DNA from 3 places in the Priestia sp. LL-8 genome. Region 1 is predicted to be linked to each of the others. Evidence: riboswitches for the same ligand, from Rfam matches in the RefSeq annotation. Region 1 holds a riboswitch; each other region holds the start of a gene.
What was found. A riboswitch is a leader RNA that binds a small molecule or an ion and turns the genes downstream of it on or off. The one in region 1 is predicted to bind S-adenosylmethionine.

Region 2: linked by a shared signal. The riboswitch ahead of metE (5-methyltetrahydropteroyltriglutamate--homocysteine S-methyltransferase) and the one ahead of mtnK (S-methyl-5-thioribose kinase) in region 1 are both predicted to bind S-adenosylmethionine.
Region 3: linked by a shared signal. The riboswitch ahead of U9R83_RS24945 (methionine ABC transporter ATP-binding protein) and the one ahead of mtnK (S-methyl-5-thioribose kinase) in region 1 are both predicted to bind S-adenosylmethionine.

Annotation. Positions count from the first base shown of each region.
Region 1 covers NZ_JAZAQH010000001.1:1,245,336-1,248,616, forward strand. Annotated here, with positions in the region: gene mtnA (S-methyl-5-thioribose-1-phosphate isomerase) at 1-306, opposite strand, end outside; gene mtnK (S-methyl-5-thioribose kinase) at 342-1,514, opposite strand; SAM riboswitch class I at 1,650-1,800, opposite strand; gene U9R83_RS06305 (carbon-nitrogen family hydrolase) at 1,892-2,674, opposite strand; gene U9R83_RS06310 (pyridoxal phosphate-dependent aminotransferase) at 2,786-3,281, shown strand, end outside.
Region 2 covers NZ_JAZAQH010000001.1:3,385,734-3,389,014, reverse strand. Annotated here, with positions in the region: gene U9R83_RS17590 (metallophosphoesterase family protein) at 1-85, shown strand, start outside; gene U9R83_RS17585 (hypothetical protein) at 385-636, shown strand; SAM riboswitch class I at 716-826, shown strand; cobalamin riboswitch at 906-1,094, shown strand; gene metE (5-methyltetrahydropteroyltriglutamate--homocysteine S-methyltransferase) at 1,245-3,281, shown strand, end outside.
Region 3 covers NZ_JAZAQH010000001.1:4,763,031-4,766,311, forward strand. Annotated here, with positions in the region: gene U9R83_RS24935 (MetQ/NlpA family ABC transporter substrate-binding protein) at 1-364, opposite strand, end outside; gene U9R83_RS24940 (methionine ABC transporter permease) at 382-1,050, opposite strand; gene U9R83_RS24945 (methionine ABC transporter ATP-binding protein) at 1,043-2,068, opposite strand; SAM riboswitch class I at 2,200-2,307, opposite strand; gene U9R83_RS24950 (thioredoxin family protein) at 2,488-2,787, opposite strand; gene U9R83_RS24955 (toprim domain-containing protein) at 2,802-3,152, opposite strand.

The sequences.
Region 1 (3,281 bases):
CCAAAATAAATTGACGGCAGTGGGGCGTGAACTAGCTAAATACTGTTGATCAAGAGCTAGCTTTTTGTTAAATTCCTTGACTGAATCTGTGTCATAGCTAAGCGCAGAAAGAGCAAGACCAAAAGCCGCCGTAATGCCAATTGCAGGAGCTCCGCGTACTTTCAAGGTAGTGATAGCATCCCATACGTCTTTAATGGTTTGCAGCTTAATATACTCGACTTTGCCAGGAAGCTGCTGCTGATCTAATAAAGTAATATATGATTCATTCCATTCCACTGAGCGCGGAAGTGATAGTGTATTTGTCATGCTGATACCGATCCTTTCATTGTGTACATTATTCGTTATCGAAGTAAATGTTCGAATTCATTTGGTGAAACGTCTTGTTGGTGCAGAAGCAAATAGCGTCCAATTTTTAACGCAGTACGTTTAGCGTTAATTTTTCTTTCTTCAGAAGAAATTTCGTCTAAGTCCGCCACGTGAGCTAAGCCAATCGTACGTCGAATGATTTCACATCCTGCATATCCAACAGCATCCTGCCACGTTTGCGTTAAAATTTCATGTAATAAGCGCTCATCTTTAGCAAAAGGTTCAGTGTTTTCAGAATGCCAAAGCGCAGTAAAGGTATCTTTGAATACGTTCCATGTGTTTGTAATGTGTGCGAATAGCGGTTCGCGATTTGTTTCTCGAGAAAGAGCATTTAAAAATAAATTCGCAACAAATTGCCCTAAATCGAATCCAAACGGACCGTAAAAAGCAAACTCTGGATCAATCACTTTCGTTTCTTGACTGCTAGCAAAGATGCTGCCTGTATGTAAATCACCGTGAATGAGCGTTTGGGCATTTGTTAAAAATTTATATTTTAATTTCGCTGCTTGTAATTTTACATCACTATCATTCCACAATTCTTCTACATCAGGACGCAGCGCTTTTTCAAATTCATTTGTATCAATATCAAAAAAAGGATCTGTAAAAACTAAATCTTCCGTAATATTGCATAAGTCTGGGTTGCTATACTTGACAACTTCTTCTTTTTTATCCTGAGGCTTTAAGGCAAAATCAGACGTTTTGAACGCAATATGTCCCAAAAAAGAACCGATATGCTGTGAGAGCAGAGGGTAACTTTCACCTTGAATAAGTCCGGCGCGAGAAATCGTTAAATGAGACAGATCTTCCATGACCGTAACAGCAAGCGTTTCATCGTGGTAATGAACAGCGGGCACAAGTTCTGGCGTAAATGCACCGAATTGCTTGAGCGCATTGCTTTCAATTGTGGCACGGTTCAAGGATAGAGGCCAGCTCTCGCCTACAACTTTTGCATAAGGAAGTGCTTGTTTGACGATAATGGATTTATTCGTTTGATCATTTATGATGTGAAAGACGAGATTTAAGTTGCCGTCACCGATTTCACGGGCAGTCAGTGCTTCTGTGGCATCAAAAAGACCTAGCTTTTTCACAAGTTTGATTGCTGAAATTTCTGTTAATGGCTGATATTTCTCTGTTTTTATTGTTGACATCGGAATCCCTCCATAGTTTATTAAACTGATTTGTTTACTAAGTTAATAGGTTTAAGAATATATGGAGGCTTTTATAATTTTAGAAAATATAAAAGCCTCTTTCGTTGGAAAGAGGCTTGATTGTAGTGTTCAAACCTCTTATCTGCCAGAAAGAATTACTTTCTGTTGGAATTAGCACCGTGCCTTTGTAAAACATGTTTTACGGGTGTGATCCACCTTAGGATGGAATGACGGTCGGTTGCTGGGCTTCACAGGGCCAAATCCCTCAGCCAACTCTTGATAAGAGTACGATTACTTATTCAATTTTGATTTGTTTGAATATTTTATGATATCTGGTGAAAATCGTATCATGCAAAAAAACGGCTGTCAATACATAATTAATAAAATTCTGTGCGGCGATCTGTAAAGACAGGAATTTGTTTGCGAATTTCTTTTACAAGTTCCAGGTTAACGTCAGCACTTAAAAGTTCTTCGCTATCGCCAGCTTCAGCGATTATTTCTCCCCAAGGATCGATGACTAAGGAATGTCCGGCAAATGTATTATTAGGATCTTGGCCTACACGATTACACGCGACTACATAGCATTGATTTTCGATTGCGCGGCTAATGAGCAGTGCTTTCCAGTGGGCAAGTCTTGGAGCCGGCCACTGAGCGACAACAAACAAGACTTCTGCTCCGCTGCTAGTATGAACCCGAATCCATTCTGGAAAACGAATATCGTAACAAATAACTCCTGCGCATAAAGACTGTTCAAGTGTAAAAAGATTTTTTGCCGTTCCTGCTTCTAGATAGAGGTGCTCATCCATTAATTTAAACAAGTGCAGTTTACTGTATTGTGATACTTCACGACCTTTTCGGTCAAAAATATACATTGTATTCGTGACGCCTTGCTCTGTTTTTTTCGCGATCGAACCTGCCACAATATTTACTTCGTTCGTTTTGGCAAACTGAGAGATTAATTGCTTGGCCTGCTGTCCTTCATCATCTGCAATTTCGTCTAGTCGCGTCAAATCATAAGCTGTATCCCATAGCTCAGGAAGCACCAGGATATCAGGTTTTTCTTGCAGCGCTTCTGTCATTTTTTGTTGAATATATTTTCGGTTTTTAGTTGGGTTTCCAAACGCAATATCAAGTTGCAAACACGTAATTTTTACACTCACTTTATCATCCGTCCTTTTTTAGTAGTTGAAAAAAATGACTTTACAAGTTGAGTATTACAATATATTATTTGTGACTAGAATTTCAAGAATTTTTTGAGAAGGTGTGCGATGATGAAACAATTTGAGCAATCGGAACTATTGAAAAGTTTACCAAAACAATTTTTTGCATCACTTGTAGGCAAGGTAGGAAAAGTAATGGCCCAAGGGCACGACGTTATTAACTTAGGGCAGGGAAATCCTGATCAGCCTACTCCTTCACATATTGTAGAAACACTGCAAAAAGCAAGTGCTAATCCTATGCATCATAAATATTCTCCATTTCGGGGGCATCAGTTTTTGAAAGAGGCCGTTGCGACTTTTTATAAGCGAGAATACGGGGTTGATGTGGATCCCGAAAAAGAAGTAGCTATTTTGTTTGGCGGGAAGGGTGGACTTGTTGAAATCCCGCAGTGCTTATTAAACCCTGGAGATACAGTGCTGGTTCCGGATCCTGGATATCCTGATTACTGGTCTGGAGTAGAGCTTGCAAAAGCCAAGATGGAAGTGATGCCGCTCACGGCTGAAAATCATTTTCTACCCGTATACGAAGAGATAAGTGAAAGTGCTA
Region 2 (3,281 bases), 2.1 Mb from region 1:
TACGGAGTTTTTTGTTAGCCGGTACGACATTTTAGGACCTCTTCTTTGGAAGGATTTTGGACGACCTCGAAGAAGTTGTTTGTAAAAACAAGAAAGTAGAAAGCTAAGTTTAATAGAGAGCCTGCCTGTGAATCACAGGCAGGCTTTTGGAAGATTGTGCATAATGTTTAAAGAAACCTTGTAGCAGAAGGCTCAGTCAAACGTTATAATAGATAGTGAATGATGATATATTCTCTATATTTGTCATATATTTGTATTACATATGTAATTGAAGAAAAACATTCACTTGATATACTGTTTAATGACTTAACTTTATCTTAAAATTTACAGTGAACTGCCTGCTTATAGAGGATTAGAAGATACACAGCAAATGGAGGAGCTATCATGGCAAACGAAAAGATGCAAGAAGGACTTAATCGTTTTATTAAGGAAGATTTAAATGACCTTTTAGGTAGACTGTTCCCTTTAATGGACCGGGAGTGTGCGGAAGAAAAGAGAATGCTTATCGAAACCGCGGTAGAGTACATCTATTCTTCAGGGTATCATCAAGGAGCAAAAGACTTGATCGAAACACATCGAAAAGATGATTACAAATTGTTAAGGCAAAAATTAGCGTCAGCACCTCCTGAAAACTGATTTTTTAAAATTTGTTTTGACAACGTAAATGTAAGGTGTTAAGATAACTCTAAATTCAAAACATTATAAACAATTAAAACTCTTATTGAGAGAGGCGGAGGGACTGGCCCTGTGAAGCCCGGCAACCATTTAACAATTTTGTTAAAAAGGTGCTACATCCTGCAAAGCGTACAGCTTTGAAAAATAAGAGAGGATTTCATAGATACTATGCCTCTCTATTCATGATAGAGAGGCTTTTTATTTTATGTGAAGGTGTTTTGAATAAACAATTTCATAGAAATGCATCAGGTGCTGTGTAACGAATGTACGCAGCTTAAAAGGGAAGACCGGTAAAAAGCCGGCGCGGTCCCGCCACTGTAATGGGGAGCAACTTATTAACCACTGTTTCATGTTGAAATGGGAAGGGATAGGAAGCGATGAACCTAAGTCAGGAGACCTGCCTGTTGTATGCACTTAAGCTCTACGGGATATAGAGAGGAGTGAGGAATACGTGTTGAGAAAAACAGGCTATCTCAACTTTAGTTAAGTATGCGTATCATCTCTCTTTTCATTTCGAAAAGAGAGATTTTTTAGTTTACCGATAAAAAAATATACAGGGAGTGGAAAAAATGAGCAGTGTAAAAAGTTCAAATGTAGGTTATCCAAGAATTGGTGAAAAACGAGAATGGAAAAAAGCGCTTGAGCAGTTTTGGGCAGGAAAGCTAGAGAAAGATATCTTTCTGCAGGAAATGGAGGCTCTTCGTCTAGGGCATCTGAAAAAACAGCGTGATGCAGGAATTGAATTGATTCCAGTCGGCGATTTTAGCTTATACGATCATGTGTTAGATACAGCTGTTATGTTTGGTTTGGTGCCAAAGCGCTTTGAGTACGAGGGAGGACCAGTATCGCTTGAAACGTATTTTGACATTGCGCGAGGAACAAAAGGTGCAGTAGCCTCTACGATGACAAAATGGTTTAACACCAATTATCACTATATCGTACCAGAGCTAGAAGGACGTAAGCCGGCTCTCGTAGAAAATCGTCCGCTTCAATTTTACAAAGAAGCAAAACAAAAGCTAAATATCAAAGGAAAGCCCGTTATTTTAGGTCCGGTAACATTTGTAAAGCTATCAAAAGGATATAAAGAAAGTGAGTTTAAAAGAGTAGTTGAACAATTTATTCCTCTTTATGCAACTATCTTAGCGGAGCTTCAGGCAGAAGGAGTAGAGTGGGTACAAATAGATGAGCCGGTTTTAGCTACAACGCTATCAAAAGAAGACCTAGCGCTGTACAAAGAAGTCTATCAAGCTTTGAAAAAAGCAGCACCGAACGTCAAAGTCATTTTGCAAACGTATTTTGACAGCGTTGATTACTACAAAGAAGTTGTGTCTCTTCCTGTTGAAGGAATTGGCTTAGACTTTGTACATGACCGAGGAGAAAATCTCACTGCGCTTAATAAATATGGGTTTCCGACTGATAAAGTGCTGGCAGCAGGAGTGATTGACGGACGAAACATTTGGCGTGAAAACTTGGACGAGCAGCTTTTAACGATCAGTGAAATTGAAGAAGCCGTATCAAAAGACCGTTTGATTCTGCAGCCTTCATCGAGTTTATTACATGTTCCTGTCACGGTAAAAAATGAAGAAACCATTGAGCCAGTGTTAAAAAATGCGCTCTCTTTTGCAGATGAAAAGCTAAAGGAAATCACGCTTTTAACAAAAGCGGTGCAGCAAGGAAAAGAAGCAATAGAAGAAGAAATAAACGTAAGTAAACAGGCGATTCAAGCATTAAATGGATCATCTTTCCGAAACCATCAAGACGTGCAAAAAGAGCTGAAGCAGCTGGACAGCTATAAAGCTAAGCGCCAAACGCGGTTTGACGTACGTCAACGCGTTCAGCAAGAAGCTTTTCAACTGCCGCTTCTTCCCACGACAACAATTGGAAGCTTCCCGCAAACAAAAGAAGTGCGACAACAGCGTCTAAAGTGGCGTAAAGGCGAGTTAAGCGATGAAGCATATGAAGCGTACATTAACGATGAAATCAAAAAATGGATTGAAATTCAAGAAGACATCGGCTTAGATGTCCTTGTGCACGGAGAGTTTGAGCGTACGGACATGGTTGAGTACTTCGGTGAAAAATTAGGAGGCTTTCAGTTTACGAAGTTTGGCTGGGTGCAATCATACGGTTCTCGCTGCGTAAAGCCGCCGCTCATTTACGGAGATGTATCGTACGAGCAGGCGATGACGATCAAAGAAACTGTGTATGCACAGTCTCTAACAGATAAGCCGGTTAAAGGAATGCTGACGGGTCCGATTACGATTTTAAACTGGTCGTTTGTACGTGATGATATCCCGCGCTACGATGTCGCAAATCAAATTGCGCTTGCTCTTAGAAAAGAAGTAGAAGCACTTGAAAGTCAGGGCATTTCAATGATTCAAGTAGATGAACCGGCGCTGCGTGAAGGATTGCCGTTAAAACGAGAAAACTGGGACAGCTACTTAAACGCTGCGGTGTATGCGTTCAAGCTAGCAACGGTATCGGTGCAAAACGAGACGCAAATTCACACGCATATGTGCTATTCAGAATTCGAAGAGATTATTGATGCAATCAAAGCGCTTGATGCCGACGTGATTTCTATTGAAACATCTAAAAGCCACGGTGAACTA
Region 3 (3,281 bases), 3.5 Mb from region 1:
TAGAGTAGATACCAATTGGTTCAATGTGAATGGCACCGGCACTTACAAAATCATACCCTTTTTCACCTTTATGATCTTTTAGCACTGAATTCATATAAGGAACGTGCTGGAAATAGTTTGCATCAATTTCATTGTTTGCAAGAGCTGTGTTCGGTAAGATGTAATCTTGGAATTTTTTAATTTCTAAGTCAATTCCTTGTTTTTCTAAAATCGGTTTTGCTTGTTCTAAAATTTCAGCATGAGGCGTATTAGATGCACCCACGACAATTTTCTTTTCATCTTTCGATCCATTGTTAGATCCACATGCAGCTAATCCTACTACTAGCGCAGATGTTAATGCTAAAGCTGAAAGCCATTTCTTCATAATAAATAGTCCTCCCTTTATCTTTTATCAATTTTTGCAGTAATCGCATCTCCAATAAGTTGGATAATAAATACAATAATCAAAATTAAGATCGTAGCGGCTAGCGTTACGTCATTATGACTGCGCTGGAATCCTTCTAAATATGCAAGGTTTCCAAGACCTCCAGCTCCAATCACACCCGCCATTGCCGTATAACCGACTAACGCAATGGTTGTTACTGTCAAACCGGAAATCAAAGCTGGCAGCGATTCAGGTAACAGCACTTTAAAGATAATAGTGCTTGTTGTTGCCCCCATTGATTTAGCAGCTTCAATAACACCTTTATCAATTTCACGCAGACCAATTTCTACAAGACGCGCGTAGAATGGTGCTGCTCCAACAATTAAAGCAGGTAACGCTGCGTTAGCGCCTAAAATACTTCCTACCAACGCTTTGGTAAATGGAATCAGTAAAACAATTAAAATAATGAATGGAATGGAACGAAAAATATTTACAACTGCTGACACAATGGCATATAAAGGTTTGTTTTGCCAAAGCTGTCCTTTGGACGTTAAAAATAAAAGCAACCCCAATAAAATACCTAGAACAAACGTGGCTATAACTGAAATAGCCGTCATATATAGTGTTTCATTTGTCGCTTGAATAAAATCATCTAAAATAACGTTTGGAAATAGTTTCTCAAGCATTTGTCATTACCTCCACTTCTACCTGCTGCTCATGAATGTATGCAATGACTTTTTCAACTTCTGTTAATTCTCCGTCTAAATGAACGAACAACGTTCCGTATGAACCTGTTTGTGTATGAGAAATCTTTCCTTGCAAAATATTAATCGTTACATCAAACTGTTTTAAAATCGTTGTAATGAGCGGTTGCTCTGCTTTTCCGCCAACAAACGTCAGCTGAATAATTTGCCCGCTTGGATATAGCTCTTTTACTTGTTCAATTGTTTCAAACGTTTCTTCTGGTTCAGAAATCTGTTGAACGAATCGTTTTGTAATCGGCTGCTTAGGTTTTCTGAATACTTCTAGCACTTGTCCTTCTTCTACCACTGCTCCATTTTCCATAACGGCTACTCGATGACAAATTTTACGAATGACGTGCATTTCATGAGTAATCAATACGATGGTCAACCCAAGCTTTTCATTAATATCTACTAACAGATCTAAAATGGAATCTGTCGTTTGTGGATCAAGCGCTGATGTTGCTTCATCACACAGCAATACTTTTGGATTATTCGCTAGCGCTCGAGCAATCCCAACACGCTGTTTTTGTCCACCGCTAAGCTGTGATGGATAAGCATCTTCACGCCCTTCAAGTCCGACCAGCTTAATGAGCTCGTCTACTCGTTTCATTCTTTTTTCTTTTGAAATCCCTGCTATTTCTAACGGAAAGGCAATATTTTCTCTCACCGTACGTGACCACAAGATATTAAAGTGCTGAAATACCATACTAATTTCTTGTCTAGCTTTTCTGAGTTTTCCGCCTTTAATTTTTCCAATATCATTACCTGCTACTTCGACCGTTCCTGTCGTTGGTGTTTCTAATCCATTTAGCAAGCGAATTAAAGAGCTTTTCCCCGCTCCGCTGTAACCAATAATTCCGTAAATTTCACCTTGGTTAACGGTTAGATTCACATTGTCAACAGCTGTTACTCGACCGCTTTTAGCCTGATAAATTTTTGTAACGTCTGTTAATGTAATCATATTTCTTCACCTTCTTTAGTAAAAACTTGATTATGTTAGGTTGCCCTATAGAATGAAAAAGCCGTAAAACATTTTTCCCCATCAAAAAAGCCTCTCTGCGCATGACAGAAAGGCTCGATATTTAATCCTTTCTCTCATCTTTCAAAGCGCATAGCTTTGCAGGAATTGGCACCATTTCAGTTAGTCTGACGGTTGCCGGGTTTCACAGGGCTCAGTCCCTCCACCTCTCTTGATAAGAGTTCGCAACAATTATTTTGTTTTTGGGAAATATTCATTCATTTATGAACATTCATGAGTGTGATTTTAGCATGTGTCAGATAGGCTGTCAACAGATTTTACCCTTGGGATAATATCCCAAGATTTCAACAGCCCCAACGGTTCGCTCTCTTTCCATTTCTTCATTTTAAACAAACGTTTGATTATCGAAGTTCTTCAAGCACGTGCTCGATGGAATGAAACGCATAAAGTTTTTTTATCATTTCGCCATTTTTCACTTCAATCAAACAAGGTACACTTTCAATGGAAAATAACTCTGCTTTTGAAGGCATATAATTTAAATTGCTCATTCCGATGGTTACATCCGGCAGCATCGCTTCTGCCACGGTTAACATTTTTTTTGCCAGCTGACACGTTCCGCAAAAAGGCGTATGGAAAAAGATAAAGGCTCTTTCTCCTTCTTTTAACTGATCATCAAGCTGTTTTTCGCTCCATTCTTGCATGTTGCTCATTCCTTTTATGTTAAAAATTCTGCATTAACATCGATATTGGCACTCAGTAATACTGTTGCTATGTGATGTCTAGGGGCGGCAGCAACTTCTCGGTACATTTTATCAATATATAAATGCTCTGCTTCCGGAAGCTCTCGTTTAAATTGTTTTCTCAGCTTATTCCCTGAATCATCAGAGTCAACGAGTATGTATACCTCTTTGTTAAACGTACAGTCAATAATTTCATCCAGCTTTGATAAACTAATCGTACCGTTTGTACAAATAATTTCAATTGGTTCTCGAATGATATCTTGAATACGCTTTTTATCTGATTTTCCTTCGACAATAATTACTTTTTCAATTTCAATTAGCCCCATTTTCATCACCCGTAATCGTCAGTTGTATAGTAACATCATTTCTTTATGCTATACAATATTCGTTAATGTATCACAGTTCACCTGTTTTTTAAAAGAAATTTGCAAGAAAGAACTCTTTTAAAAGGCAGT